Regions from separate parts of the Paenibacillus mucilaginosus 3016 genome, predicted to be linked through region 3. Evidence: predicted binding sites of a transcription regulator. Region 3 holds the regulator's gene; each other region holds the start of a gene.
The links. The regulator Rex, encoded in region 3, represses fermentation and respiration genes when NADH is low (regulators of the CRP and FNR family bind a similar motif). The targets are predictions, from matches to a motif close to TTGTGAAATATTTCACAA.
Positions count from the first base shown of each region.

Region 1: PM3016_RS08860 (hemerythrin domain-containing protein) is a predicted target of Rex. The motif match lies at 5,647-5,664, and genes of this name have one in related genera.
Region 2: PM3016_RS33055 (hemerythrin domain-containing protein) is a predicted target of Rex. The motif match lies at 4,986-5,003, and genes of this name have one in related genera.
Region 4: PM3016_RS13665 (arabinan endo-1,5-alpha-L-arabinosidase AbnA) is a predicted target of Rex. The motif match lies at 4,372-4,389, and genes of this name have one in related genera.

Region 1 is NC_016935.1:1,958,250-1,965,729, forward strand. Features, by position in the region: gene hcp (hydroxylamine reductase) at 1-526, opposite strand, end outside; gene PM3016_RS08835 (Crp/Fnr family transcriptional regulator) at 809-1,540, opposite strand; gene PM3016_RS08840 (GAF domain-containing protein) at 1,889-2,347, shown strand; gene PM3016_RS08845 (response regulator transcription factor) at 2,437-3,090, shown strand; gene PM3016_RS08850 (PAS domain-containing sensor histidine kinase) at 3,083-4,189, shown strand; gene PM3016_RS08860 (hemerythrin domain-containing protein) at 5,736-6,278, shown strand; gene hpf (ribosome hibernation-promoting factor, HPF/YfiA family) at 6,294-6,833, shown strand; gene adhE (bifunctional acetaldehyde-CoA/alcohol dehydrogenase) at 7,225-7,480, shown strand, end outside.
Region 2 is NC_016935.1:7,956,082-7,963,561, reverse strand. Features, by position in the region: gene PM3016_RS33080 (ABC transporter permease) at 1-952, shown strand, start outside; gene PM3016_RS33075 (ABC transporter permease) at 955-1,944, shown strand; gene rhaS (rhamnose ABC transporter substrate-binding protein) at 2,143-3,225, shown strand; gene PM3016_RS33065 (glutathione peroxidase) at 3,477-3,968, shown strand; gene PM3016_RS33055 (hemerythrin domain-containing protein) at 4,396-4,914, opposite strand; gene PM3016_RS33045 (pectinesterase family protein) at 5,369-6,535, shown strand; gene PM3016_RS33040 (hypothetical protein) at 6,733-6,993, shown strand; gene qoxA (cytochrome aa3 quinol oxidase subunit II) at 7,375-7,480, shown strand, end outside.
Region 3 is NC_016935.1:3,495,446-3,502,925, reverse strand. Features, by position in the region: gene PM3016_RS15265 (cell wall elongation regulator TseB-like domain-containing protein) at 1-94, opposite strand, end outside; gene PM3016_RS15260 (amidohydrolase) at 120-1,418, opposite strand; gene PM3016_RS15255 (DUF47 domain-containing protein) at 1,695-2,315, shown strand; gene PM3016_RS15250 (inorganic phosphate transporter) at 2,376-3,371, shown strand; gene PM3016_RS15245 (redox-sensing transcriptional repressor Rex) at 3,446-4,066, opposite strand; gene dinG (ATP-dependent DNA helicase DinG) at 4,063-6,918, opposite strand; gene PM3016_RS15235 (tetratricopeptide repeat protein) at 7,007-7,474, opposite strand.
Region 4 is NC_016935.1:3,180,637-3,188,116, reverse strand. Features, by position in the region: gene PM3016_RS13685 (carbohydrate ABC transporter permease) at 1-843, opposite strand, end outside; gene PM3016_RS13680 (ABC transporter permease) at 890-1,852, opposite strand; gene PM3016_RS13675 (MerR family transcriptional regulator) at 2,501-3,499, shown strand; gene PM3016_RS13670 (SAM-dependent methyltransferase) at 3,575-4,192, shown strand; gene PM3016_RS13665 (arabinan endo-1,5-alpha-L-arabinosidase AbnA) at 4,569-5,528, shown strand; gene PM3016_RS13660 (hypothetical protein) at 5,715-6,224, opposite strand; gene PM3016_RS13655 (hypothetical protein) at 6,245-7,099, opposite strand; gene PM3016_RS13650 (permease prefix domain 1-containing protein) at 7,113-7,480, opposite strand, start outside.

The sequences.
Region 1 (7,480 bases), 1.5 Mb from region 3:
AGGCTTTGCCGATGTTCCCCTTGAGGTGCGGGTACTGCTTCAGCTTCGGATATCCGTGGGCGGGCAGCATCTCCGAGTGGGTGTAGATGTTGATGCCGAGTCCCTCGGTCTGCTTCAGCAGCTCTTCGAGCGCGTACAGGTTATGGCCTGTGACGACGATCGCGTGGCCTTCGACCCGGTTCTGGCTGACCTGCACCGGCTGCGGCACACCAAAGTGGTTCGTATGCGCCCGGTCGAGCACATCCATGATGCGGATCGCCGCGGAGCCGACCTTCATGGCCATGTCGATATGCTCCTGCACGTTGAAGTTCGAGTTCGTAAGCGTCATATAGAGCGCCTCGTGGGTGATCCGGTCCACTTCGGGATCGGAATAGCCCAGCTGGCGGGCGTGGGTGGCGTAAGCGGCAATGCCTTTGAGCGCAAAAATCATCGTATCCTGCAGGCTCGCGATCGTCTCGTCCTTGCCGCAGACGCCTACTACTTTACAGCCGCCGGACGGCGTTTGTTCGCATTGGTAACAAAACATGTGGATTCCTCCATTCCCTGGTAAAGGGTGATGTAATAAGCTTAACAGGCAGCGCAGTCAAAGGATGTGATCCGGCGCACAGCGTTTTCGTCCGCTTTTCGGCCGACTCTCGAACAATCCATGTCCGTCATGGCGGGGTGTTAACCACATCACTGACAAGCTGCTCTTCAAGCAAGTACGCAGAGCTGAAGGATACGCGCGAATACGAAAAAGCCCCCTTGGACCCAGATGCGAATGCGCCGGGGGGCTTCGCTTCCAGGTCCAAGAGGGCCTATCCTGCCTTTACACGCGGCAGATTTCCTTGGGGCAGGCCTCGCAGTGGCAGATATCCCGCAGGTACTCGAGATTCCGAATCACGATCTGGCCGTTGTCGATGGTAATGGCTTCTTCCTTGCGCATGTCGTTGAGCATCCGGTTGACGCTCTCGCGGGTCGCACCGACCATCTCGGCCATCTCGGCATTGGTCATCCGCTTGCGGATCACGATGCCGTCCTCCTGAGGGTGGCCGTACGAGTTGCTGAGACGAATAAGCAGCGAGCAGAGGGCGCCCGGCTTGCCGTACATCATCAGGTCGCGGAACTTGGTCTGGGTCATCTGGTGCATCATGCCCATCCACTTCATGAATTCCACGGCGAGGTCGCCGTGCTGCCAGAGCAGGATCTCGAGGTCCTTCTGCTGGATGATGCCGATCTCCGCATCCTCCGTCACTTCCGCGTCATAGCTGAGCAGGCTCTGCTGGAACGGCGTGATCTGGCCGAACAGGTCTCCGGTGTGGTGGATGTACAGGGTGATTTTGTTCCCTGCGTCGGTCGTCTTGGAGAGTTTGATGCTGCCTTTCTTCATATAATAAAGGTGGTTGGCCGGTTCGCCTTCCCAGAACAGATAGGAGCCTGCTTTAACCTGCTTCGAGTACATAATGCCCTTGAGCTTCTCGAGGTTCTCGTCTGTGAAAAATGCGCGGATGCCTTCGGTTACCGGGGTGCTGCCTGCTTTCGTATATTCGCAAATGGCCATGTGTGCCATCTCCTCTCGGGATCTCTTATGTATTCATCATACCTTCTTTGAGCTCCGGGGGGCATCGGGGGATCTTCTGATCTTTCGGGGGAGAAAACCCGCGCCTGCAGTGAGGCAGATCACATTCTCGAGGGGAATGTTCCCTGAGACCCGGGTGGTTTTTTACCGGAAACGCAGGCATAGACCCCTACCGCACAATCAGGGTTTTCCCTGAATTACAAAGGCTCCGACAGCCGTTACAATGGAGAGACATGGTTTTGCCTGCGGAAATCACTAGGTGTTCCTGTCCGCAGGACTTCATTCGTATAGGAACCTTTGTAAGATCAGGGCGTAAGGAGGCCGGTGGCCATGAAAAAAATACAGGAGCTGTTCGACAGGCTGCGGACCGAAACGGGCAGCGACTTCGTCGGCATTGCCGTGACGGACGGGAGCCACCGGCAGGGCCGCTGGATCGGCGCCTCGGGCAGCCAGAATGACCGGTACCGCCATATGGTGCTGAAGCCGGGCCGCGGGCTGGCCGGAACGGCCCTGCTGACCGCCCGTTCGGTAACCGGCCGGGCCGGAAGCGGGCCGCGGGCGTCGGGGAGCGCGGAATGTCCGCTGATGCTTGCCGAAGGGCTGTCCTCTGCCGCGGCCGTACCGATCCGCCACCTCGGGCGGATGCTCGGTGTGCTCTATGTCGGGATGCGGCAGGAGCACGAATACACCTCCGGCTCCCTGACGGTTCTGGAAGCGCGGGCCGAGACGATCGGCGGACAGCTCCGGGACGGGGGATTCGCGGGGGAACCTCATAGGAATCATTCGTGAATCTCGCTTATGAGATTCTTTTTTTGTTATGATAAGAGGAGACGGCTGAGTACAATCGCTGCATGCGGCAGGAGGAGTGGGGAACGGAAATGATTAAGCTGGTAATCGTAGACGACCATGCGGTGGTGCGCAGCGGACTCTCGATGCTTCTGAACGCCAAGGAGGATCTGGAAGTGGTCGGCGAAGCGGCGGACGGCGATGAAGGGATCCGCCTTGCATTGGAGCACCGGCCGAACGTCGTGCTGATGGACCTCAGCATGCCTCACGGCAAGGACGGGATGACCGCAACGAAGGAGCTCAAGGAGGCGGCGCCCGAGACGTTCGTCCTTATTCTGACGATGCATGACGATGATGAATATTTGTTCCGGGCGATTCATGCCGGAGCTTCGGGGTACATATTAAAGAGCGCGCCGCACGAAGAGCTGCTGAACGCGATCCGTTCGGTTGCGTCGGGGCAGGCTTACCTGAACCCGTCGGCTACGAAGCGGCTGATGGGCGAGTATATGGATCGGATGCGCAGCGGCGAGGGAGGCGGCTCGCTCGAAGCGCTCTCCGACCGGGAGAAGGAGATCGTCTCACACGTGGCCAGGGGCTACAGCAACAAGGAGATTGCGGAGCAGCTGACGATCAGCGTCAAGACCGTCGAAACCCACAAAGCGAACGTGATGGAGAAGCTCGGTTTGAAGACCCGGCCCGAGCTCGTCAAATATGCGATGAAGAAGGGGCTGCTGAATTTTGAATAAGGACCGGCAGAAGCACGCGGAAGTCATAGCGGAGCACGTGGGCGCCTTGATCGGCACGCTCGAAGCCCACATTGAAGATCCGAAGGTGAGGCAGGAGTTCAGGGAGTCACTCAAGCAGTTGGCGGACCTGAAGTTCGCGCTCGACGAGTCTTCCATCGTCGCGGTGACGGACCGGGAAGGCCGGATTCAGTACGTCAACGATAAGTTCTGCGAGATCTCGAAGTATCCGCGGGAGGAGCTCATCGGGCGGGACCACCGGATCATCAACTCGGGCTATCATGACAAGGCGTTCATGAAAAACCTGTGGGCCACGATCGGCAGCGGCAGGGTGTGGCGCGGCGACGTGAAGAACCGGGCCAAGGACGGCAGCTATTATTGGGTGAACACGACGATCGTCCCGTTCCTGGATGAGACGGGCCGGCCGTACCAGTATCTCGCGATCCGCAACGAAGTGACCGAGCTGAAGCGGGTGCAGGAAGAGCTCCAACAGATGATGAAGCAGGTCATGAACATCCAGGAGGAGGAGCGCCGGCGCTTCTCCCGGGAGCTGCACGACGGGATCGGCCAGAGCCTGTTCTCGCTGCTGATCCAGATGGACCGGGTGATCAGCGAGCGGGGCGATGCGGAGCTGGAGCACCTGCGGCATACCGTCTCGGACATTATCCAGGACGTCCGCGGGCTCGCCTGGGAGCTGCGTCCCTCCGTGCTCGATGACCTGGGCGTCGTGCCCGCGATCCGTACGTATATCGAGAACTACACGGAGCATTACGGCATTCGGGTGCAGCTGACGGGCACCCTGCGGGGACGGCTGCCGGCCCTGACGGAGACGACGATCTACCGGATCATCCAGGAGGCGCTGACGAACGTGGGTAAATACGCCGGCGTGAACGAGGCGTCCGTCTCCATCGGGACGGAAGGGGACCGCATCGAGGTCCGCATCAAGGACGAAGGCCGCGGGTTCGATCCCGCCGCCCGGCACCAGGGGGTCGGTCTCTTCAGCATGGAGGAGCGCGCCCGCATGGCGGGCGGCAGCCTCGAGCTGGTCTCGGCCCCCGGCCGCGGCACGGAAGTGATCCTTCGACTGCCGAGCGGGGCGTAGGATCGGAGGGGCCGTGCGGCCTTCCGTGGGGATCAAGTTCATGCCCACCTTTGCAGCGGCATAATGTCCGCTCGAGGTTGGACCGAGCACTTGGCAGCGAGAGCACCTGCTGGAATAGGTGCGCCAAGCTTGGATAGTTAGGGTGCCGCTGGGGTGTTACGTGAGATAGCGGAACTCCGATGCGCTATGTGCTCCACCGAGACGGTGATTCACAAAATAGCGGAACTCAGATGCGCTATGTACTCCCCCGAGACGGTGATTTGCAAAATAGCGGAACTCAGATGCGCTATGTGTGCCACAGAGATGGTGATTTGCAAAATAGCGGAACTCAGATGCGCTATGTACTCCACCGAGACGGTGATTTGCAAAATAGCGGAACTCAGATGCGCTATGTGCTCCACTGAGACGGTGATTCACAAAATAGCGGAACTCAGATTCGCTATCTCTAGGGGTGGGGCTGCTTTTCGGTGGGTTAGCGGACAATAAGATATCTGAGTTCCGCTATTCGTCGGGAAATAACGGGAAATGATCGAATAAAGCACCTGAGTTCCGTTATCGTGCGGGAGAAAGAGAAAGAGAGTTATCAGCGATAAATCGATCGGCTACATAGAAACCGTCCGGCCATGGCAGCCGGGCGGTTTCTATGTGTTTAAGGTGCGAGACGGCTCATAGTAAGGGGGGAAGGTTAGAATGACAATCGGTCGTCCATAATTTACGCGCGTTCCAGTGACGGAAATGCGGAGTACTCAAAAGAATAAAACGGAGCGAGCACAGGTGGTAGGTATATAAGCAGTGGGAAGTGAAATGTTTCATCACGATAAATCGTTCCCTTATTAGCCGTCCCGGCCATGGCAGCCGGGCGGTTACTATGTGTTTAGATTTACGAGGCTCCGCAGCTCAGCAAGGGATGGGTATGGGGTGGAAAAGCGAAGCGGTCGCCTTTGAAGTCGTGTTCACACCTCTAATAGCCGAATTCAAAAGAACACGACTTCAACAGTGATTGGAGCCCCATACCCATCCGGCCAGTGCTCAAACGTATGGGTCGGCACATGATGGGAGGTTTTAAGTTGAGAGAGGTGTGAAAGCATCGCAGATTGGAGCCCCATACCCACCCGGCAAGCACTCAAACGTATGGGTCGGCACATGATGGGAGGTTTTATAGTTCAGAGCTTCGTGAGGAGGGTAGCAGTGTGCCCATACCTGTCCCTCTCGATTACACAAATGCATGGGTCAGCTCAGGGCAGGAGGTTTAAGGTTTAGAATTTTGTGAGGGCGGCAGCTTTTAATTATATCTACAGCGATTAAAGCACCGTGCCCGTTCCCACGAATGCCCGAAATGGCTGGACCCGCACATGAAACAGGGGTTCCAAGTTTATGCACAACGACAGCTCCACCCGACCGCCCGGATCACCCGCCCACGGACGGTCTTTTCCCATTTTTAAAGTTGTCCATTGGAGATGTGATCCACTTCACTTACAGTGCACTCCGGCGAAGCGTATGATGAGGTCAGAAAGAACATTCCAGCAAGTAACGGAGGGATTACACCATGAAACAATCTACTCCACCGCATATGGAACGTACGGGCGAAGCCCATGTCACGGAATTGTCAGCCGCGATGGACCGGCTTAGAGAAGAACACGAGATGCTCGCCGGTCTGCTCGAAGAGATGGAAGAGCAGGCCATGAAGGTAGGCCAAGCCGAGAACCGCGCCCAGGCCTGGGGGCGCCTGCAGCACCTGCGGCTGTGGACGATCGGCGTAATGCAGGAGCTGGACGCCCACTCCGGCTGGGAGGAAGAGACGCTGTTTCCGTTCCTCGCGTCCTACTTCCGCCTCCGCCAGGAGCCGACGATGATCCCTTCCCTCTGGATGATGGAGAAGGAGCACGCGATGGCTGAGGAATATGTGGAGACGTTCATGAGAGAGTTCCACAAGCTGCGCGCGGACTCCCCGAAGGATGAGATGAAGAAGGCGGCCGCTCTGCTGATCCAGGCGTGCTATATCCTGAAGAGTCACCTGGCCAAGGAGGAGCAGATCGTGTTCCCGCTGGCCGAGCAGGTGCTGACCGATGTAGATTACCTATTCGCTTAAGAGGAGTGATGAGAGATGAGACTGAACGTCCACGGCAAACACTTCGAGGTTACTCCGGCACTGGAAGCATACGCGCAGGACAAAATCGGCCGGCTGGAAGGCTGGCTGCACCCAGGCACCGATGTGCAGATCAACCTTTCCGTGCAGGGGCACAGACACCTCCATGTGGTGGAGGTCACTATCCACGAAGAGGGGACGGTGTTCCGCGCGGAGGAGAAGCAGGAGGACATGTACGCCTCCATTGACCTCGCGGCCGACAAGCTTGAGCGGATGATCCGCAAGTGGCGCGAGCGGCTCAGACGCCGCAGCCGGCGCGGAGACGGCCGGACGGGCGGAGCGGAACCGGCACTGCCGGCCGCCTACGAGGACGCGGAGGAGCTCGGCGTAGTACGGTCCAAGCGCATCCAGCTGAAGCCGGTGGAGCTCGAAGAGGCGCTGCTGGAGATGCAGCTGCTCGGGCACGACTTTCATCTCTTTTTCAACCGGGAGACCGGAGTTACGGAGCTGGTCTACAAGCGGCACGACGGAACGTTCGGCCATCTGACGACGGCCTGAGGCACAGTGGAACTCCCTCGGACGGAGCCCGGAGCAGGGAGGCGAGCCAACTCACCGCCCTTGGTCCAACCGAAGCGGGTCATGTCAAGCCCAGGTGAACGCTCACCAAGGGGATTCAAGTCCCGTCCCTGGTCCCATCGAAGCGGGATCAAGTGAAACGCAAGGCCGCTCCCCCGAGTGAGCCAACTCACAGCTCGCAGGATCATCCATTGTGCGCGAAGTCACAAGCATCACGTATCCATGCTCAACCAGCAGCGTCCCGCCGCCAACCTCCATGAAAAACTTTCAAATACAGCCGGATGCTGTAAAACAGATCACAGATCCACGTTTGTGAAAATAGTAACATAGGTTGTGGAAAGGCAATCCAATCGAATCATGGAGGCGGAGAGACATGGCGATTAGAGAGAAACAGGAAGAACAGGCAAAGCCGGCGGCGGAACAGGAAGTAGGCCGGCTTGTCGCCAAGGCGATCAAGGCGCAGCAGGCATTCATGCGGCTCGACCAGGCGCAGGTGGACGCGATCGTGCAGGCGATGGCCCTCGCGGGGCTCGAGCAGCACATGAAGCTCGCGAAGATGGCCGTTGAAGAGACCGGACGCGGCGTCTACGAAGACAAGATCACGAAGAACCTGTTTGCGACCGAGTACA
Region 2 (7,480 bases), 4.3 Mb from region 3:
GGAACTCGGGCTGCTGCTCTTCATTGTGCTGCTGTCGGCGGCCGTCCAGCTCCGTAATCCGAGCTTCCTTACGCTCGAGAACATCAATGATCTCATTACCAATACTGCGATCCTCAGTATTCTTGCCGTGGGCATGATGCTGGTGATCGTCACGCGGGGCATCGACCTCTCGATCGGGGCGACCCTGGCCCTCTCGGGCATGATCTCCGCCCTGGCCGTGAAGGCCGTGCCGGATCTGCATCCGCTGCTGACGCTGCTCCTCGGGACGCTGGTCGGCGTCGTCTGCGGCATCGTCATCGGCTTCCTGATCGCCAAGATGGGGGTGCTGCCGATCATCGCCACCCTCGGATTGATGAACGTGTTCCGCGGGCTGACCTTCACGGTGTCCGGGGGCAAGTGGGTCAGCGCGCACCAGATGCCGGAGAGCTTCAAAGGGATTGCCACCGGTTCGGTCCTGGGACTGAACACACTGATTATGATCGCGGTCCTCATCTATATCGTCTTCTACTATTTCATCAATCACACGAGAACCGGCAGGCAGATCTATGCCGTCGGCAGCAATCCCGAGTCGGCGAAGATAAGCGGCATTCATAACGACCGCATTCTGTGGCTGGTCTATACGATCATGGGGGCGCTTTCCGGGCTCGCCGGGGTGCTGTGGGTCTCGAAGTTCGCGTCGGCCCAAGGGGACACGGCGATGGGCTACGAGCTGAGCGTGATCGCAGCCTGCGTGCTGGGCGGGGTTTCGATCGCGGGCGGCTCGGGCAAAATCTCCGGGATCATCCTCGGCTCGGTTCTGCTCGGCATCCTGAACAACGCGCTGCCGCTGATCGATGTCTCGCCGTTCTGGCAGATGGCGATTCAGGGCTCGATTATCCTGGTGGCCGTGATCATCAACGCGCTCGTCAAACGGGGCGTGGACCGCAACCACCTGCTGAGGAGGAGGATTTGACGATGGAAGCGCAAGCGAGAGGGCTGCAGGGAAGACGGGAGTTCAGCCTGAAGAATTTCTTTTTGCAGTGGGAATGGCTGCTCGTCGTGATTCTGATTGCCATCAATATTATCAATGCGAATTTGTCGCCGTACTACCTGAACTATGAAAGTCTGCGGGATGCCACGATGAGCTTCCTGGATAAAGCGTTCATCGTGCTGCCTATGGTGCTCGTCATGATCCTCGGCGACATCGACATCTCCGTAGCCTCCACGGTCGCACTGACCTCCGTCATCATGGCCGACCTGTATCATCTGGGGCTGCCGATGGAGCTGTCGATTCTGGTCGGTCTGGCTGTCGGGGCGCTGTGCGGCTTCATTAACGGCCTGCTTATCGTCAAGTTCAAGGAGCTGTCGGCGGTCATCGTCACCTTGTCGACCATGATCATTTACCGCGGTATCGCCTATATCATCCTGGAAGACCAGGCCAAAGGGAACTTCCCGGAGTGGTTCAGCTTTTTCGGCTGGGAGTATGTTGGCGGCGTTCCGTTCATTCTTGTAGTGTTCCTGATCTTCGCGGCGGCGTTCAGCCTGCTGCTGCATAAGACGACCTTCGGCCGGAGAGTGTACGCTATCGGCAACAACAGCACGGCAAGCCGTTTCTCCGGCGTGCAGGTGGATAAGATCAAGGTCATTGTCTTCACACTGACAGGACTCATGGCAGCGGTTACAGCGATCTTCCTCATGTCCCGGATGGGCAGCACGCGGCCGAATGTGGCGACGGGCTATGAGCTCGATGTGATCGCGATGGTCGTGCTCGGCGGGATCAGCACCGCCGGGGGCAAAGGACGGATGATCGGCGCGATCCTCGCCGTGTTCCTCATTGGGCTGCTGAGCTACGGGCTCGGGCTGGTCAATGTGCCGGCACAGATGCTGCTCGTGATCATCGGGCTGCTGCTGATTTTCGCGGTGATGGTGCCGAAGCTGAAGCTGGGCAAACTGCGCCGCACCTGATCCCGCACGTAACGCGTGGAGCTATCGGTAAGGCTATTCCCTGGTCTCTTCGGACAGGGGAGTGGAAATCCGGGCCGGCAGCTTAATGATCTGTTTCGCACGAACCGCCCAACTGCAAATACGGCAGACTTCCTCCGGAAGGAAGCTGTTAGTATACACTTTTTCAATCCAAGAAGAAAGATAGGGGAGATCAGACGCATGAACAAAATGGTGATGACTTGTTTGACGACGGTCCTGAGTTTGTCGATGCTGGCGGCGTGCGGCGGAGGGAGTACACCGGCTGCCGGGGGCAGTGGAGCGGAGCCGGCCAAGAGCGAAGGGGCGAAGCCTGCGGACAGCGGGGCAGGGGGCAAGAAGAAATACGCCATTATCTTCAAAAACACAGGCAACCCGTACGGCGAGAAGATGATGGAGGGCTTCAAGGCCTCCGTGACGGAGCTGGGCGGCGAAGCGATACTGAAGGCGCCGGATCAGCCGACGGCCGAGGCGCAGATCAAGATGATCGAGGAGCTCATCTCGCAGAAGGTCCAGGCGATCGCGATCTCCGGGAATGACCCGGATGCGCTGCAGCCTGCGCTGAAGAAGGCGATGAATGCGGGCATTAAGGTGCTCTCCCTTGATTCCGCGGTCAATGCGCAGAGCCGCATGGTGCACGTCAATCAGGCGGACCCGGAGCGGATCGGCCGGGTGCAGGTGCAGGCGATCTCCGAGATGATCGGCGGCAAGGGCGAGATTGCCGTGCTCAGTGCGACCTCCCAGGCGACGAACCAGAACCTCTGGATCGACTGGATGAAGAAGGAGCTGGAGGATCCCAAGTATAAGGACATGAAGCTGGTCAAAGTAGCCTACGGCGACGATCTCCGCGACAAGAGCGTGTCCGAGACGGAAGCGCTGCTGAAATCGTATCCGAACCTGAAGGGCATCATTGCCCCGACTACGGTAGGGATTGCGGCGGCAGGCAAGGTGCTGACCGACAAAGGCCTGAAGGGCAAGGTGCATCTCACCGGCCTCGGCCTGCCGAGCGAGATGGCGCAGTACATCGAATCCGGCGTCTCGCAGTGGATGTACCTGTGGAATCCGGTCGATGTGGGCTATCTGGCCGGCTATACGGCGGATGCGCTCGTGCAGGGCACGATCACCGGCAAGACCGGCGACAAGTTCAAGGCCGGCCGGCTCGGAGACAAGGAGATCATCGCCGACGACAAGGGCACGCAGGTCATGCTCGGCGATCCGTTCAAATTCGACGCGAAGAATATCGGCGAGTGGAAATCGGTATACTAGACCGCAGATCAACAGGCCTATGAAGTTTCGGCAGCCGCAGGCTCCCGGGCATGGATGGAAGCATCATGCCGCCGGGAGTCTGTTTTTTTCTGAGGCGTTCTTCATTAGAGGTTGTCCGCAAGGGCTGAAGGTTTAATTAGAGGTAGCGGGAACAAAAATGATACTGGACACTTCAAATTTAATTGTATACAATCAAATAACCAAGTGTTGACACGTTCATCCGATCCATCATTCCTCAGGAGGTCCCTACCATGTCTATCTATGATTTCGAGGTCACCACGATCCGCGGAGAAAAGACGACCCTGGCCCCCTACCAGGGGCAGGTGCTGCTCATCGTCAATACGGCAACCAAGTGCGGATTTGCCCCGCAGTTCAAGGGGCTGCAGAAGCTGCACGATACGTACCGCGACAAGGGGTTTGCCGTACTGGGCTTTCCGAGCAGCCAGTTCCTTGACCAGGAGCTGCACGATAACGCGGACATTGCGCAGTCCTGTGAGCTGAACCACGGCGTGTCGTTCCCGCTCTATGCGAAGATCGATGTGAACGGCAGCGGTGCCCATCCCTTGTTCCAATATCTGAGCAGCGAGGCCCGCGGTCTGCTCGGCTCCAAGGCGATCAAGTGGAACTTCACCAAGTTCCTTGTTGACCGGAATGGCCGTGTCCTGAAACGTTTTGCCCCAACCGATACCCCGGAGATGATCGAGAGCCGGATCGCGGAGCTGCTTGATCCCGCGGCGGTGTGAGTCCGTGCACAGATAGCCTCTATATCTAAAGGAGACCCTCTCTTCTATGTAAAGGAGGGGCTTCTTTAGGTTCGGCTTGTTTGGATGCGGGCTGCTCGGCATCTATATGCTGGTCTTGGATCTGTCCAGCATCCTCTGGTCCTTCCGTGAGTATGCCGGAGATTATCTGGGCATAGAGCCTTACGCAGGGCAGAACGGGATCCTATTGGACTTCATTGTTCATGTGACGAATATTGGCGTAAGCCTGTTCCTGATCTTCAGGGCCGGCTGGATTTCCCGGAAGCTCCATGGCATATGGAATCGGGAGCCGTGAACGGCAAACATAGCAAGCTCCTGTATATCACAAAATAAACCCCCAGTGCGCCATTCTTCCAGCATGCGCGCGCCTGGGGTTATTGGTTTTGAAATCGGCTGTGGGCTCACTCACTTAGAAGCCTCCGAAGTGGTTCGAACGGTCGGCGAGGGCATCGATGATCTCTTCTTCTTGACGGAAGTGATTCCTCAAGATCGCATAAGCCTGAACCAGCATCGAAGCCAGCTCTTTGGCTTCTTCCTGCTCGACCGGTGCGGTGAGGCGTTCCACCGGTTCGATGAAGGCCAGGATGTACTGCTCGGCCAGCTCATGCTCCTGCTCCATCAGGGTGAACTGCTCCAGCGTCTCCCCGAAATACCAGGTGATCATCGGGAACATGGTGGCTTCCTCCCACTTCGAATGAGCCTCGAGCTCCATCCAGAACGCCTTGACCGTCTGGCCCAGCTGAAGCAGGGCAGGGGTCCAGTTGCCGGTTTCATCCTGCAGCCCGATGGTCCGGGCCATGGCGTACAGCTCCACGAGCTTTTCTTCGAGCATGGCGTGTTCTTCCTTGAGGCGGTCAATCGCTTCCGTCAGCTGGTATAGGGGATGGGTTAAAGTGGTGAAGACGGCCTGCGTGTCGATGGTTTTCATTTGGAATCCCTCCGCTTATGCCAATGGACTGGCTTTGATGATTTCAGTATAGGGGATGGGTACACGAAAGTATGTGAAATGAATCACAAATAAAAAAGATGAATCTTAAAGCGGAGCATGGGGGATACTCGGGGCTGTCAGGCGGGGGCAGGGAGCAGACTGCAGGGAAGCAGGAAGCAGGGAAGCAGGGAAGCAGGCTGATGTCAGAAAAGGGGGAGGAAGTGCTTGTGAGGCAGCAGGAACGGAAGTCTTCTCCCTTATCGGTTTGTCCGGAAGCGGAGCTAGGGAGGGCCGGCATGTACCGGATAATCAATGGATTGGATTTGGCAGGCGGAACCGGCTGCTGCGGCGCTTCGGTTAACTCAGGACTATGGATTGCCATCCGCCCTTGAGCTATGTTGGTGTGGAAGCGATTGCACACATCCACTTTGGAACAATGAGGAGAGATGACCTGATGAAATCGAAAAAATCCGTACCGTTGGCCCTGGGGGCATTCCTGCTGGTAACCGCCGCGGCGCCTTGGGGAGCCCTGCCGGATGCAGCCTCCGCAGCCTCCGCTGGAACGGAAGGAGCCGTATTCTCAGCCTCAACGATGAAGGAGCAGGAGCAAATGACCAAGCAAGCGATCGTCGATTCTTCTTACCAAGGAACCGAAGGGGCTGTTATCGACGGCGTCAAGCAGTACCGTTCCGTTCAGAAAGCCATCTCGGATGTGCCGGCGGACCAGGCGTCGCCTTATGTCATCTATCTGAAGGCAGGGGTCTATAAGGAAGTACTCAACGTGGACAAGCCGTATGTTACTCTCGTAGGCGAGAACGCGAAGCGTACGGTGATTACCTATGATAATGCCAGCGGCACACCGAAGCCGGACGGCAGCGGCACGTACGGAACCACGGGCAGCGCCACGGTGACGGTCAAGGGAGAGAATTTTACGGCGGTCAGCGTAACGTTCGAGAACTCATTCGACGAGGCGAATTCGCCGTACCAGAACAAGCAGGCCGTAGCGATCAAGACGCAGGCGGACCGCGCGATCTTCAAGGACTGCCGCTTTATTGGCAACCAGGACACGCTCTACCCGAACCTCGGCCGCCAGTATTTCGTGGACTCTTATATTGAAGGGGACGTCGACTTCATTTTCGGCGCCGCCACGGCGGTCTTCGAGAATTCCCGCATCCACTCTCTGGACCGCGGTTCCGATACCAATAACGGCTATATTACGGCAGCCAGCACACTGAACTCCAATCCGTACGGCTACCTGTTCATCAACTGCCGGCTGACAAGCGATCCGGGTATGGAGGGCACGGTTTCTCTGGGACGTCCATGGCAGCCAGGCGGCAATACGAATGCCATAGCGAGCGTCGTGTTCAAGCACACCCACATGGGCAGCCACATCACGTCGACGGGCTGGGTGGATATGGGGGCCTCCAAGGCGGAGAACGCGCGCTTCTTCGAATATGACAGCAGAGGACCGGGGGCGCTGGAGAGCCTAACGCGTCCGGTGCTCACCAAAGAGCAGGCGGATCTTCACACGCCGGAGGCTTACTTCGGTGACTGGGATCCGAAGAAAGTGCTGGAGGGGCTCAGTCCATCCTTTGCCAATCCGTCCCTCGGACATCATTAAATACGCAGGAAGAGCAATCCCCCGGCCGGCCGCCGGAGGATTTTTTGGCATCTGTCCGGCCCCTTCTTTGAAAGCGTTCAGACTTTTGTCTATTTTTTGATCAAAAAGTGAATAATCTTTGAACAAACCGGGTAAAGTATGGTATACTGATCTTGCCTTACTAAAGCACTTACATTATCTGTTTTGGAGTGAATCCTATGACGACAAAAACAGCGGCAGTACAAAGCGAAATGCAGGGAGAGCGGGATGTAAACCGCCTCGTGGGTTGGATGACTGCAGCAGCATGGATCTTCCTGGGCTTCGGACTTCTTCTTAGCCTGTTTAACTTACATCACTTCAGCGATCGCAACCCGAGCCTCATGGTAGGAATCGGCTGCATGGTCGGCAGCGTTCACATTTACGTCATGCGGACTGCGATCCACCTGGTCCATTCCCGCGCATCCAATTCGGAGAAATAAGGCGGAAATACCGGCCCAAAACCATACAGATTAGGTTAATTTTTGGAACACCCCCAACCGGAACCAGTCCGGACGAGGGTGTTTTTTGCGTTTTTGTCGGCTTGGTGACAAACTTGTTGCAGAGAAAAGGCGAAGTTTTGACGTATTTGTTAACCCCCGCGTAAAGCCGGAGAGAATCTGCTATGTTATACATATCACTTCTGCTTGTAGTCGTAAGTCATCAAAATGACGCCGGATGGAGGACGGATAGCCTATACATTCCCCTGAACTTCCAAAGGCAGAACTTTGAGAACTTGCGTTTGTGATTTTTGTCACAAGTTTTACCTTTTCGTTATGTTAAGATGTCAACCGTAGAATGAGGAGAATGGAGGACCACCCACCATGCAACAAACAAAACGGACGCTTCGCAGGGCACTTCCGATGCTGCTCCTGCTTGCAGGCGTGCTGCTGCTCTCGGCCTGCGGTGAGCAGCCAATGGTTCTGGACC
Region 3 (7,480 bases):
GTTCCATGACCGATTGAAAGACAACGCCGCCCCCGGCAAACACGGCTGTGACCGCGGCACACGTCAGGAGAAGAACCTTCCATCGTTTGCGCAACCCTTCTCCCTCCTTTAACTATGCTTTAAGCGGATGTCAGACGTTCGAAAGCGCCCTGTGCCTCATGCATGATTTTTTCTTCATCCAAAGTCAGACACTCCCTGTTGCGTACAAGCCATCTGCCGTCGACACATACGTCGGTAACGTCTCTGGAAGTGGCGGAATACACCACGTGCGAGATCAGATTCGTCCGCGGGAAGAAGTGAGGCTGGTCGATATCCATGGCGATAAAGTCGGCTTTCATTCCCGGCTGCAGTGTACCTACATCCTCAAGCCAGATAGAGCGCGCTCCGTCGACGGTTCCCAGCTTCAGCGCATCCCATGCCGGAACGGCTACCGGATCGCCTGATACGCCCTTATGAATCAAGGCGGCCAGCCTGATCTCTTCGAGCATGTCCAGGTTGTTGTTGCTTGCCGCCCCGTCCGTACCCAGCGACACCAGAACGCCGGCCTTCAGCAGCTCAGGCACACGCGCCACACCGCTGGCCAGCTTGAGATTGCTGTTCGGATTGTGGGATACGCGGACATCGTACTGCTTCAGGATGCCGATCTCCTCGTCGGTCAGATGTACGCCGTGGGCCACGAGCGTCGGACGGGAAAATACGCCGAGCTTCTCCAGGTGCGCGACAGGACGGCTACCGTACTGCTCCACGTTCTCCTGGACTTCGCGCGCGGTTTCGGACATGTGCGTGTGAATCGGCAGATTCAGTTCATGGGCAGCCGCTACGATCCGTTCAATATAATCCGGCGGGCAAGTGTAAGGCGCATGCGGTGACATCATCGCCGTGATCCGGCCGTCCGCTCCCCCATGCCAATCCTTCGCGAAGCGGACCGCCTCTTCCAGCTTCGCATCCTGTACCTCCCGGGGGCACAGACCGATGACGCCCCGTGTGAGGCACGCCCGCAGTCCGCTTTCCTCTACTGCTTTCGCCACCTCGTTCATGTGATCGTACATATCGACGAACATTGTGGTTCCGCCCTTAACCATCTCGAGGATCGAAAGCAGCGTCCCGCTGCGGACGTCAGCGGCCGTAAATTTGGCTTCCATCGGCCACATCTTCTCCTGAAGCCACAGCTGCAGAGCCATGTCATCCCCATACCCGCGCAGCAGCGACATCGCCGCATGCCCATGCGTGTTGACAAACCCGGGGAGGAAAAGCTTCCCTTTGCCGTCCACACGTTCGTCACATTCTCCAAGCTCGCCCGCAGGAGGCTCTCCTATGTATACAATCCGGCTTCCTTCCATGATCATCGTACCGGTAACCACCGGATTCTCTTCCTTCATCGTAATGAAAATACCGTTATCGATCCTCGTTTTTTTCACTTGTATACTCCTCTCGCAGCCTTACTGCTTTGACTTCAATGTACAACATCGGAAGAAGAGAAATCAAGCTGACTGAGGTCGGCCGGGCTTGCTCTGGGACCCCTTAACAATCATGAGAATGTGGCATCAAGGACAAACTAAGATTGCAAATCATTACATGAGTATGTTATTTTTAATTTTGTGTGAATTTGGGCTGTTTTCCTACATAAAACCCGAAAAATTTATTAATTTTTTGTAAATTTCACAATCTTTCACAATCTTGGGAGGCCAAAAACAATGCTTTTTACCAAAAAAAACGACACCGACTTTTTGCTGCTCTTGATCAAAGCGTCGGAAAATACACTGGATGCTGCGCAAAAGTTCCGCGATGCGGTCATGGGCACCGAACCGCCGGCGACGTTTTACCCGCAGCTGAAAGAACTTGAGCATAAAGGGGACCAAATCACACACCAGATCTACAAAGGGCTGAACAAGGTTTTCATCACGCCGATTGACCGTGAAGATATCATGGTGCTGGCTACGAAGCTTGACGATGTGCTCGACGGCATCGAAGCGACCATCGCCCGTTTTGACTATCTGAACATTACGGTTTCCGATAATTATATGAAGGAATTTTCCGCGGTCATCGTGGCCAGCTGTCAGCACATTCTCGACGCCTTCAAACTTCTCGCCAAAAAGAAGTACATGCAGCTCTCCGAGCATACGGTTCAGATTAATTCCCTGGAGAACGAGGCGGACCGTCTGATGCGCGAAGGAATCCGCGAAATCTTCATGAATCCGAAGGACCCGTACCATGACTTCAAACTCAAGGAGCTGTACGAGCGTCTGGAAGAAACAACGGATGCCTGCGAAGACGTAGCCGATATTCTCGACAGCGTAGTTCTGCGTTACTCCTAACGCAGCCGTTCGTACTCCAACCCATACCCTTTGATCCAGCGGCAGCATTAGGAGGAACCCATGTTAACAACTATTATCGTCATCGTAGCACTGGCGCTGCTCTTTGACTTTATCAACGGCTTTCACGATACGGCCAACGCTATTGCCACTTCCATTTCGACCCGTGCTCTTAGCCCGCGGGTTGCCGTCCTTGGTGCGGCCATACTCAACTTTGTCGGAGCCATCTTCTCCTCGGAAGTGGCAAAGACCGTCGGCGGCTCGGTCGCCAACCCGGCAACCATCGAGAACGGCATGCATATCGTTATCGCAGCCCTGATCTCGGCGATCATCTGGAACCTGCTCACCTGGTATTACGGTATCCCGTCATCCTCATCGCACACGTTGATCGGCTCTCTTGCAGGTGCGGTCATTGCGGGTGCAGGGATGGGCGCCCTCAACTGGGACGGTTTCCGCTCGATCGTCATTATTCTGGTGTTATCCCCGATGGTCGCTTTTGCTACCGGGTTTATCATCATGTGGATCATCCGCCAGCTCATCGTCATGAGCGGGAACAGCTCCCGGACCAAGCTGAACCGGACGTTCCGCAGCTTTCAGGTCATCTCGGCGGGTCTCCTCTCCTTCTCCCACGGCGGCAACGACGCCCAGAAGGCAATGGGTATTATCGTCTTCGGTCTCGTATCGATGGGATATCAGGATACACTCGATGTACCGCTCTGGGTTAAACTTTCAGCGGCAACGGCGATGGGTCTCGGAACCTCCATCGGCGGCTGGCGCATCATCAAGACGATGAGTAAGAAGCTCCTGAAGATCGAGCCGGTCAACGGCTTCGCTTCAGACCTGAACTCCTCCATCGTCATTCAGGTCTCTACTCACCTGGGGATGCCGCTGTCCACCACGCACGTCATCTCGTCTTCTATCATCGGAACAGGCTCGGTTATGCGGTTCCATGATGTCAAGTGGGCGACGGTGACCCGGATGATCATGACCTGGGTGATCACTATCCCGATCTCGATGATTCTGGCCTACTTGATTTACAAGATTATCTTCAGTCTGTAGCACTCGGAACAGACCAAAAAGCCCTGAGCTTCAGCTCCGGGCTTTTTGGTGTTCTAGGATCTTATCATCGCGAATTAGTCCAGATAATATGCGAGACTCTGCAGCTCCGTCGTGAAGTCGGCGTGATGCACCCGCACCTCGGATGGAACCTTGATAATGAGCGGTGCAAAATTCAATATCGCTTCCACCCCGGACTCGACGAACCGGTCCGCAACCTGCTGGGCTTCCGCAGCCGGCACCGTAATAATGCCGATGCGCACCTTGGCCTCTTGGATGACCTCGTTCAGCTCGGACATGGGCTTCACCTTCAAGTTATTGATCGACTCGCCGATCTTGTTCTCCTGCGCATCGAACACCGCGACGATCTTCATGTTATCCTTCAAGTAAGCGTTATAATTACAGAGCGCCCGGCCGAGGTTCCCCGCGCCCACCAGGGCGACGGGGATAACCTTGTCGAGCTTGAGAATCTGCCGGATCTTTTCAATCAGATAATCCACATCATAACCGATTCCTTTTTTGCCGAACTCTCCGAAGTAAGCGAGGTCCTTGCGGATCTGCGCCGGATTCAAGTCCAGCTTCACGCCGAGATCCTGTGAGGAAACGGTTTGCACATTCTTCTTGCTGAGTTCATTCAGGAACCTCAGGTAAATCGGCAGTCTCCGGACAACCGCTTCCGATATTTTTATCGTCTTCATGCTTCGTTCTCACCCATCCACTGCTTTATTCTTGGCACGAGCTGAGCCGAGTTCATATGCTCGATCCTCGGACCCGGGAGCGAGTACAGAAAATACTTGCCGTACTGCGTATCGATCACTCTCGTGTCGTAGATGATCACGATGCCTTTATCGGCTGCGGTCCGGACAAGCCGCCCGAAGCCCTGCTTGAACCGGATCACCGCTTGAGGAACGGACAGCTTCATGAAAGCGTTCATCCCCCGCTGTTTGAGCTTCTCCGTCTTCGCTTCGACCAGAGGGTGGTTCGGCGGCTGGAAAGGAAGCCGCACGATCGCCAGGCAGGTCAGCGCATCGCCCGGGATGTCCACACCTTCCCAAAAGGAGCTTGTTCCGAGGAGGACGCAAGCCTTGCTGTTCTGGAACAGCCGGGTCAGCTTGCTGCGGTTGCTGCTGTCGACTCCCTGCCCGAGAACCGTTATCCCGAACGAAGCCAGCACATCCTTAAGTCCAGCATGCGCCAGCTTCAGCATCCGGTTGGAGGTGAAGAGCACGAGCATCCGGCCTCGGGTCTGCAGCGCTACCTCCGCCAGCGATGGAATCAGCCGGTCGAGGAATTCCTTCTCCCCTGCCGCCCCCTTGAGCGTAGGAAAATCCCTTGGAATGACGACGAGGGCCTGCTCCCTGTAGTTGAACGGAGAAGGCAGCTGCACCGTACGCAGCTTCCCTTGCTCTTCGTCTTTCTTAAGGCCCAGCTGTTCGCAGGTATAATCGAACGACTTGCCGACGGACAAGGTCGCAGAGGTTAGAATGACACTGTCCTTCACACCGAAGAACTGTCCCTGAAGCATCGAACTGACGTCGATCGGTACGGAAGACAGCTGCAGCGACCGGTTCTTGTTGTAGTGGCCGGCCTCCATCCAGTACACATAGTTCTCATCCGGCATCGTCATGAAGAAATGGAGTGCATCCTTCTGCCGGTGCAGCTCCTTGACCGACCCGCTGAGATCGGTAAGAACTCCCTGCACATCGTAATCGTCCTGTACTTCCTTGATGTCCGAGATGAGACGCTCCACTTTCTTCAGCGTATCGTTAAACAGAAGCATGATATTTTCTTCCGTGACCATCAGCTTCTCCCAGCCGGAAGGCAATTTCTCTTTGCGCACCCGGTAGACGAGCGCATTGCCTTCGCTCTGCTGCGATGGATCGCTACGCGAGACAAGCAGCTGATACAGCATCTCGGACAGACTCTCCCACTCCTCCCGGAGTACCAGCAGCTTCTCTACCGCTTCGTCAACGACTAAACACCAGGTCCTGGCCTTCTCGTCTTCGTGACGCTGCAGCCGGAAGCGCAGGGAGGAGAGCTGACCGGCCCGGCTGTCCTTATACAGCCAGGCTATGGCATTCGAGAGGCCGTGATAATGCAGCTCGATGCCCAGATGCTTGCCGGCCACATCCTCAAAGTGATGAGCCTCATCAATGACCAGGTGCTTATAGGAAGGAAGCAGCCGGTTCTCCGCCTTCGTATCCGTGAACAATAGAGAGTGGTTCGTTATAATGACGTCGGCCGAATTCGCCTGGTGTCTCGCTCGGTGATAGAAGCAGCGCTTGAACCAGGGGCATGCACGGTTCAGACAGGATTCCGTATCGCTTTCGACGGAGTGCCAGAACTGCCGTCCCCGTCCCGCAAAGTGCAGTTCTTCTTCATCGCCATGCTTCGTTTCCCCCAGCCAGACCAGCATTTGTCCAGCCGTTATTCGGTCTTCTTTGCCGTGCTCGAAGTCCATCAGGTTCATCTTCTGCTCGAACTTGCGCAGGCACAGGTAATGGCTCCTACCCTTGAGAACGGAAGCCTCGAACCCGATCGGGAAGAGCTCATGGAGGAGAGGAACATCCCTTTCCCGAAGCTGTTCCTGCAGGTTGATCGTATGGGTGGACACCACCACCTTCTCGTCCTGCTTGATCCCGTAATACAGGGAAGGAATGAGATAGCCCAGCGACTTGCCCGTGCCTGTTCCCGCTTCAATGATGAGGTGGCGCTCTTCTTCGAACGCCTCCTCGACTTCATGGATCATCTGGACCTGGGCATCACGTTCTTCATAGGCGGCGAATTTCGTCTTGAGCGCAGCCCGGAGCCCGTCATAGAATTCCTCGAAGCTGTCCGGCAGCTGCCTCACCTCTTCCGGGGTGCGGACGGGCTCTTCGTCCCCCCACTCCTCCACGTTCAGGGCAAACTGTCTGAAATACCGGTCGGCATCGGGGTCGAGCGGCGAGTGCAGCTCCTTGTACTGCAGCATCTCCTGCACAAACCAGCCGAAATCGCTGGCCGAATCGGCAAAAACCATCTCCATGCGCTGGAGCGTCAGCAGAGGAAGCCCTTGAAACCGCTCAATGCAGCGGTTCCAAATCGCAGCTGTCACTTCTGCGTCGCTGTCGGCCTGGTGAGGCCGTTCATGTGCGATACCCAGCGCCTGACAGGCCATGGAGAGCTGGAGTGACCCGAGTCCCGGGAAGAGGACGCGCAGCGCGTCCATCGTATCCAGCACACGCCCGTCAAACGGGAAGTACCCCGTCTCATCGAGTGCACGCTGCAGAAACGCAAGGTCAAAAGCAATATTGTGTCCAACAAGGACCGACTCTTCCAGCAAGGGCACCATCTCCGCCATCACGGTATCCAGTGACGGCGCATCCTTCACCATGTCGTCGGTAATGCCGGTAAGTGTAGTAATAGCAGCAGGTATACTCATGCCCGGGTTGACGAGAGAAGTATACCTGTCCGTAATATCTTGGTCATTTATAATAAAGAGCCCGACTTGGATAATGCGATCCGAAGTCGTGCTCCCGGTCGTTTCAAAATCCAGAACCGCAAATTTCATACGTGCTGTGTCAATCCCTTCATCCCCACTCTCCCCTTAAGCATACCAATCTTGCAGTCAAAAGGGAATAGCAAACTTGGCCATGCGCTTACGACAGCGGTTCGCGGGATGGGGAAATATCAAACTGCAGGCCGCCGCCGCCTTCACTGCATACGCCAAGCTCAAGGAGCGGCTGGACACTGGCCGGATCGGTGCGGTACGCCATGTTGAAAAATTCACAGGCTTTATCCATATTGTGCTGCTGGGCCTGGATACAGCCCATGGCGTTGTACGAAATCGCCTTGATCTGCATATTCTCAGTCAGCTGGGATAAAAATTGAAAATGTGTATAGCTCTCGGTCATCTCTCCTTTGCGGAGATACGACATCGCCAGATAAATGCGCGCCAGTGTAAAATCAGGCTGCAGACGGACCAGCTCATCGAATTCTGCGATGGCCTCATCAAACATGTGCAGCTTGTAGAAGCCCTGGCCGCGGATGAACAGCTCCGTCCGTTTGCCGGCCAGCTCCGGATCCGAAGGATCGCTGCCGCTGAAGGATATCCCGGCGGCGCGCATCCCCCT
Region 4 (7,480 bases), 310 kb from region 3:
CGGGTACACGAGCATGATCGGCACGGTAGCCACCATCATCGTCGCCATCGACAGCGACTTGGTGGTCACGGTCTGCATCTGGCCGAGCCGCCCCTGGGCCGCCGAGTCCATCTGCGACATCTGCTCGCTCATGATGTTGGAGCTCAGGATCTGCTTCAGCATCGTCTGGATCGGGAACAGATCCTGGTTCGTAATGTAGATGCTCGGGAGGAACCAGTCGTTCCAGTGATACACGGCGGTGAACAGCCCGAGAGTCGCCACCACCGGCCCCGAGAGCGGCATTACGATCCGGATGAACGTGCCCCAGTTGCCGCAGCCGTCGATCTTCGCCGATTCCTCGAGACCGGCAGGAAGCTCCTGGAAAAAGGTGCGGAAGATGATCATATTCCACACGGAGATCAGCGAAGGGATAATGAACACCCAGAACGAGTTCATCATGCCGAGTCCGCGGATGAGCAGGAAGGTCGGAATCAGCCCCCCGCTGAAATACATGGTGATGATGCAGACCACCATGTAGAATTTGCGGCCCATGAGCTCCCGTTTCGACAGCCCGTAGGCGAACAAGGCGGTGGCGAGCACCGAGAGCACCGTCCCCACCACGGTCCGCAGCACCGAGACGCCGAAGGCGGTCAGGATCCGTTTGTCGTTGAAGACGATTTCATAATTCTCCCACGTGAAGGCGCGGGGCCAGAACGTCACGCCGCCGAGCATCGTGTCCGATCCCTTGTTGAACGAGATCACCGCCGCATTCCAGAACGGGTAGAAGGTCGTGAAGGCGAGCAGGGCCAGCGCTGCATAAATGAAAGCCATCAGGACGCGGTCCGACGGGCTGAGCCGGATCATAAGCTTCTCTCCTTTCGGTTAATCTTTCGCCATCTCTCCCGGCCGCCTACCACAGAGAGTTCCCCGATCGGCGTGCGGCGTAGTTCGCCATAGCCAGCAGGCCAACGGAGATCACGGCCTTGAACAATCCGACGGCGGTTGCGTAAGAGTAGCGGGAATTCTGAATCCCTACGCGGTAGACGTACGTATCGATGACATCCGAGACGTCGCGCAGCACCGGGTTGGCGCCGAGCAGGAGGATATCGTCGAAGCCCGCGTTCAGCAGGTTGCCGATCGCCAGGATCATGAAGATGATGATCACCGGCATCATGCAGGGCAGTGTGATCAGGAACATTTGTTTGATCTTCCCCGCCCCGTCCATCTCGGCGGCTTCATACAGATGCGGATCAATCCCCGCGATGGCCGCCAGATACACGATCGACGCGAAGCCGATCTCCTTCCACACGCCGGTGGCTACCAGGATCGTCCAGAAATACTCCGGCAGGGAGAGAAAATTAATCGGTTCCCCGATGAGGCCCGCAGCCTGCAGGGCGATATTCACGCTTCCGTTATCCGTCGACAGCATGGACATCACGAAGCCGGCGACGATCACCCAGGAGAGGAAGTGCGGCAGGTAAGACACCGTCTGCACGACCCGTTTAAACATCATATGCTTGACTTCATTGAGCATGAGCGCCAGCAGTATGGGGGCCGGAAAGCCGATGACCAGCTTCAGGAGCGAGATCACGATCGTGTTGCGCATAACCTCCCCGAATTCCGCTGCCTGGAAGAACTGCTTGAAGTGCTTCAACCCCACCCAGGGGCTCTCTTTCATCCCGCCGAAAATGTTGTAATCCTGGAACGCCATCAGCACGCCGTACATCGGAATATAGCTGAAGACGAAGATCAGGATCAGCGCGGGCCACACCATGAGCTGGATATCCAGCTGCCCGAGGAACCGCCGCACGGCACTCCGGCCGGGCCGCCGTTTGGCGGTTTCGCTTTTGCCGCTTACCGTAAGTTCGGCCACTTCTGCGCCTCCTTCCCATCAGGTCCGTTGAGCTGTTATGCTGCCTGTTTCATGTCTTCATTGTATCCCTCTGCAAACGCTGCATCTATCTGTCTAATCAACTAAATATGATACTTTTCAATGATGAGTATAACGGCAGTGTGTGATGGAAAGTGACGTCTAACGTGATCCGGCGGGGGGGCTGTAAAAGATACCGCGTTCCCACCAGCCAGCTGGGATTTACGGGGATAGAAAATCCGCTCTGGCCAGAGCGGTTGGAATCCGGCAAAGCGCCGGGGATCATGGGGGCAAGGGTGGTAACGGGGGAGCTGTGATGAAATAAAGGAACTGAGGTTTCTTATTCGGCCATTTCCCGGGGGTTACCGGAGAATAACGGAACTCAGATGCTTTATTGCTTCTCTCAAGCGTCACCGGGACTTGATTTCTAATAATAGCGAACCTCAGTTCCCTTATTCTTGGAAGAGTCATTCCGATTGAGGAGATAACGCATCCAAGTTCCGTTATTTGTATAAGAGACTCGGCAGCGTTTCCCCAAGGATTCATGTTCGCTTCCGGATTCTCCTGCCAATCATGTACCGGGTCTGCCCTCTCTTTACATTGACGTTACGTTAACGTTTAATTTGGTAGTATGGAAGGCAGGGAGTCCCAATGAAAATCAAGGAAGCCGCAGAGAGGCTCAACATTACGGCCCGGGCGATTCGGTTCTATGAAGAAAAAGGGCTGATCGCCCCGGCCAAGCAGGACGACAACCAATACAGGCGCTTCAGCGAGAAGGATATCTGGCGCCTGCAGACGATTATCGCACTCCGTGAATCCGGCATGCCCTTGGAGGACATCAAGAAGGCACTGGAGCAAAGCGATGCCCGGGATCACGAAGAGCTGCAGTATTACCTGGAGCTTCAGCGCTCCGTCATGTTCTCGAAATGGCTGGAGATCAAGCAGATTATCGAGACGACCGACTATATGATCGGTATGCTGAAGGAGCACCAATCGCTGCCGCTGGACGATATCTATGCGCTCGCCGAGGGCTCCAAACGGCTGCGGGAACAGCGCAGGGACTGGAAGGACCTGTGGAACTATGACCGGCTGGCCGGTCTCCACGACCAGCGTGTGCTTACCGATGCCGAGGAGTACCGCGGCTATACGGAAGCGTTAGCGACCGCCGTGCGGTGGCTCGCCCCCATTCCCGGGGAGACCGGGCTCGATATCGGGACGGGCACCGGCAACCTGGCCGCACGTCTTATTGAACTCGGGGTGAAGATGGCGGGCGTAGACCAGTCGAAGGAAATGCTGAAGAGATGCCGCCGGAAGAACCCCGGGATGGAGACGAAGCTCGGGAATTTTCTTGCGCTCCCCTATCTGGACGGGCGGTTCGATTTCGTGGTGACCAGCTTCGCCTTTCACCATCTGACCGACAATCAGAAGGCGCTGGCTTTAGCCGAAATGCGCAGAGTGCTGCAGCCCCGCGGACGGATCTGCATCGTGGACCGGATGGTGATCTCAGATCATGACTCCGATTCCGGGCAGGGGAAGCATTATCCCTCCCTGCCGCGGCTGCTGCAGTGGCTTGAGGATGCCGGCTATGTAACCAAACACGGACAGATCGAAGGTATGGTTCACATCGTCTATGCGGTACCGATCCGGTAATAGCCCCAAGCGCTTGACCTTGCCGCAGCGTCAATCCCTATGATGAGAGCATCACTCTAAGGGAGGCTGGTATCATTGGACAAAGATCAGCTGCAGCAGATCTACAAGCAGGAAGCATATTACTGGGGTAAGAAGCCTAACGAGCTGGCGAGGCGCGTCCCTGCATTCATTCCGGAAGAAAACCGGCAGGGGAAGAAGCTGCTGGACCTCGGGGCCGGGGAAGGACGGGACAGCGTGTTCCTGGCGAAGCTGGGCTTCGATGTGCTCGCCATGGACTTTGCCTCCGCGGGGCTTGCCAAAGCCCGCCGGCTGGCGGAAGAAGCAGAGGTGTCCATCCGCACGCTGGAGGTTGACCTGAATGACTGGATGCTTCCCCTCTCCGTGGATGTCATCTATTCGATCGGTACGCTCCAGTATCTGCATCCGGAGAACCGGCCCCGGCAGTTCCGCCATTGGCAGGACCGCACGGCAGCCGGCGGACTTCACGTGCTGTTCGCCTTCACACGGCATCCCGACGTGGAAACAGCCCCCGATTGGGGGAAGAATGAATACCTGTACGAGCCTCAAGAATTGGAGAGCTGCTATCCGCACTGGGACACACTCGTAAGCGAGACCGTCATCTTCGATTGCTGCTCCAGCGGCGTGGCCCACCGGCATGCCGCAAGCATTCTCATCGCGAGAAAACCAACCTGAAGGAAGGGCTGCCGAGCCGAGTGTTCGGCGGCCTTTTTCTAATCATAAGAATGTATAGCTCACCAGGGCTCCTCTATTTCTAAATGCGCATTGTCCTTAAAGGACAGCGAGGCTGATGAGCTTGCACCATTTACCATTTACATAGTTATAAATTAATAAAAGAAAATATTGACAAATTAATTTGAATTATTTAACATAAGTTTGTAGATTGGATGCGCTTTCAGTGGTCTTCAGCCCCAGCCCCTTTGGCGGTCCTTCTGCCCAACGCATCTTTACCCTGAATGGAAATGAGGTGATACCACCCGATCCGTAGATGGAAACGTACCGCCGTACGTCGGTAATCCCTAATCCCTGAATTGAAAGGAAGCGAAAAGTAATGAAAAAGCCCGCCAAAAAATGGCTCGTAACCGTCGCTCTCACCTGCGCTATGGCGCTCACCTCCGTGATCCCGGCCAGCGCCGCCTTCTGGAACCTGACCGGAGATATCGGCGTGCATGATCCTTCCATCATTAAGGAAGGCAGCTCTTATTACACGTTCTCCACGGGTACCGGCCTGCAGGTGCTGCGGTCGGATAACGGCACGAACTGGTACCGTACACCGCAGATTTTCCTGCAACCGCTCTCATGGTGGAAGACCTATGTCCCCAACAACACGAACAATGACGTCTGGGCACCGGACATCCACTATTTCAACGGACGGTACTGGCTCTACTACTCCATCTCCACCTTCGGCTCCCGCACGTCCCTCATCGGTCTGACCTCAACGGCCAGCATCGGCTCCGGTCAGTGGCGTGATGACGGACTCGTCATCCGGACGACGCAGGAAGGCAACGACTACAATGCGATCGACCCGAACCTCACGATCGATGCCAACGGCGAGCCTTGGCTGAGCTTCGGCTCCTTCGGCAGCGGCCTGAAGCTGGTGAAGATCGATAAGAACACCATGAAGCCGACCGGCAGCCTGACGACGATCGCCAGACGTACCACGAACGGGGGGGCCATTGAAGCGCCGACGATCACGTACCGCAACGGCTACTACTACCTGTTCGCTTCCATCGACTACTGCTGCCGCGGCGTGGACAGCACGTACAAGATCGTGTACGGCCGTTCGACCTCCATCACCGGCCCGTATCTGGACAAGAACGGCGTCTCGATGCTGAACAACGGCGGCACGATCCTCGACAGCGGCAATGACCGCTGGAAGGGCCCCGGCCACCAGGACGTATACAACAATAACATTATCGTCAGACACGCCTACGACGCGACCGACAACGGTGCGCCGAAGATGCTGATCAACGACCTGCTGTGGGATTCCTCCGGCTGGCCGACGTACTAAGCCGCTGGGCTGCCAGGCCATCCTGGGGATTTAAGATAAACGGATTTGCCGTCCTTTATGGATGATGTGCGTTTATCAAAAATATAAGATTACAGGATCGATCCCTCGTAAGATATAAATTCTTGGATTTCAAGTGAAAAACGGCGTACAAGGGGACTGCCCCTTTGTACGCCGTTTCTATTGGGTTTAGAGTCCATTCTCTGCCGGAGTTCCGCTCCCCGGCCCCGGAACGGAGATGGTTCCGTCAATACTCTCCGTATAATCAGACGTACAGCGTGCCGTGAGCTTGCCTGGTGTATCGGGGAGCGCCTCCATGACGCACACCTGCTTTTGTACCTTGTAGCGGTCCCCTGCCCGAACCACAAAGTAGTCCACGGGCGGCCACTCCGGTCCCTCCGCAAACTGGGCCGTTACCGATACGCGAATCCGGTCGGGATCGGAAGCATCCGTCCTCCCGATCTCAAATGAGGTTAACGGCGTACCCTCCAGTGTCTTGTCGTTCATCAGTGCTGTAAAATAATCGCGGACGATCGCTTCGCCCTGCTCCGCCGGATTGTCTGCCACTTGCTCTGCCGGCCGGCTGGTGCGCATCTCCAGCGTTTGCGTGCTTCGCCAGTATTCTGCTCCGTAGACTGACGCACACAGCGAAGCTGCCATGATCACCATGAGAACTAGAACATTCCTGGTATGACCCATTAGGATAAACCTCCCCGTCTCTAAGCTTGGCGATCCTGGCCGACGATGACACGCCAGTGGGAGCCTTTCCTGATCACCGGGAAGGTGAATTCCCCTGGTTCTCCATCCACAACCGCATGAATTCTTGCTTCCATGACCCTCTCGCCTTTCTTGGTCACGGAGAGTACGCGGGCTTCGCTAATTTCATCGGAGATCGTGCGGTACTGGCGGATTTGCTCCCTCTTGGCCGGGAATCTCAGGTCATCCGCATACTGCACCATGCTCTCGAGATCGTGTCTGAGCAGCGACTCCAGGTATCGTTCCACCACGGCGCGGGCTTCGTACTCCGCAGAAAGCGGCGCCTTCGCGGCCGCTGCGTCTTGAGTCAGCCCGGCCAGGATCACAGTGAACAATCCGACCCCGCTGACCGCCGCCTTCCATCTGTGTCTGAACAGAAGCACCGGCACAATCAGGATGAAGACAAAGGCCAGGCCCTGCAGTACCCAGGCGCCGATGCGCTGCTGCCCGGACCCGGTTAATCTCACCCAATCGAACATCTGGATGACGACAGGTCCCGCCTTCCGCAGCTCGACTCCCATATAGCCGAATATCGTGCCCACAGCCACAGAGCCAGCTGCCAGACCGAAGAGAACAGTGAACCGGGAAAACCGGCCGACCCGCTTCGGCAGGAGGAATACCAGCATCGCGCCCGCCGATATCATGCCGATGCTGTATATGTAAATCTCCGTCTCTGTTACGGGGATGATCAGACCTAGGGGGACAGACCCCGTATCAGCGGCCCTCCCGCCGGCAAGCAGGATACGAATCCCGGACATGACCATATACAGTCCGGCTAATCTCGATACAAATGACGCACCAAGTTGTAAAGTGCTCATGTTTCCTCTCCCCTTATGATCCGGCCTTGTTGATGCGCCGGTGGTGCACGAATTGTGTGAAGTAACGAAGCGCCAGCAGAAAAACAACCCATACAAAAGTCCGAATCAGAAGAGAGTCCAGTTGATACGTCACAGCCATATAGTACATCCCATGCTCATTCGGACTGCTGTATTGGAGGTGATACATGTAATTCGAGATCCGTCCCGGCAGCTGGTGCGCCGAGTACAGGACAGGCAGCAGTAAAAGCAGAGAAGCGATCCTCCCGTTCTGCGTCTTTAGGAAAATAAGCAGTCCCAGAAGGATCATTATCCCTGCATAGCCGGAGTAAAATCCCCAGCGGTCACCCAGCAGGACGCCGTAATACCAGGATAAGGCCCCGG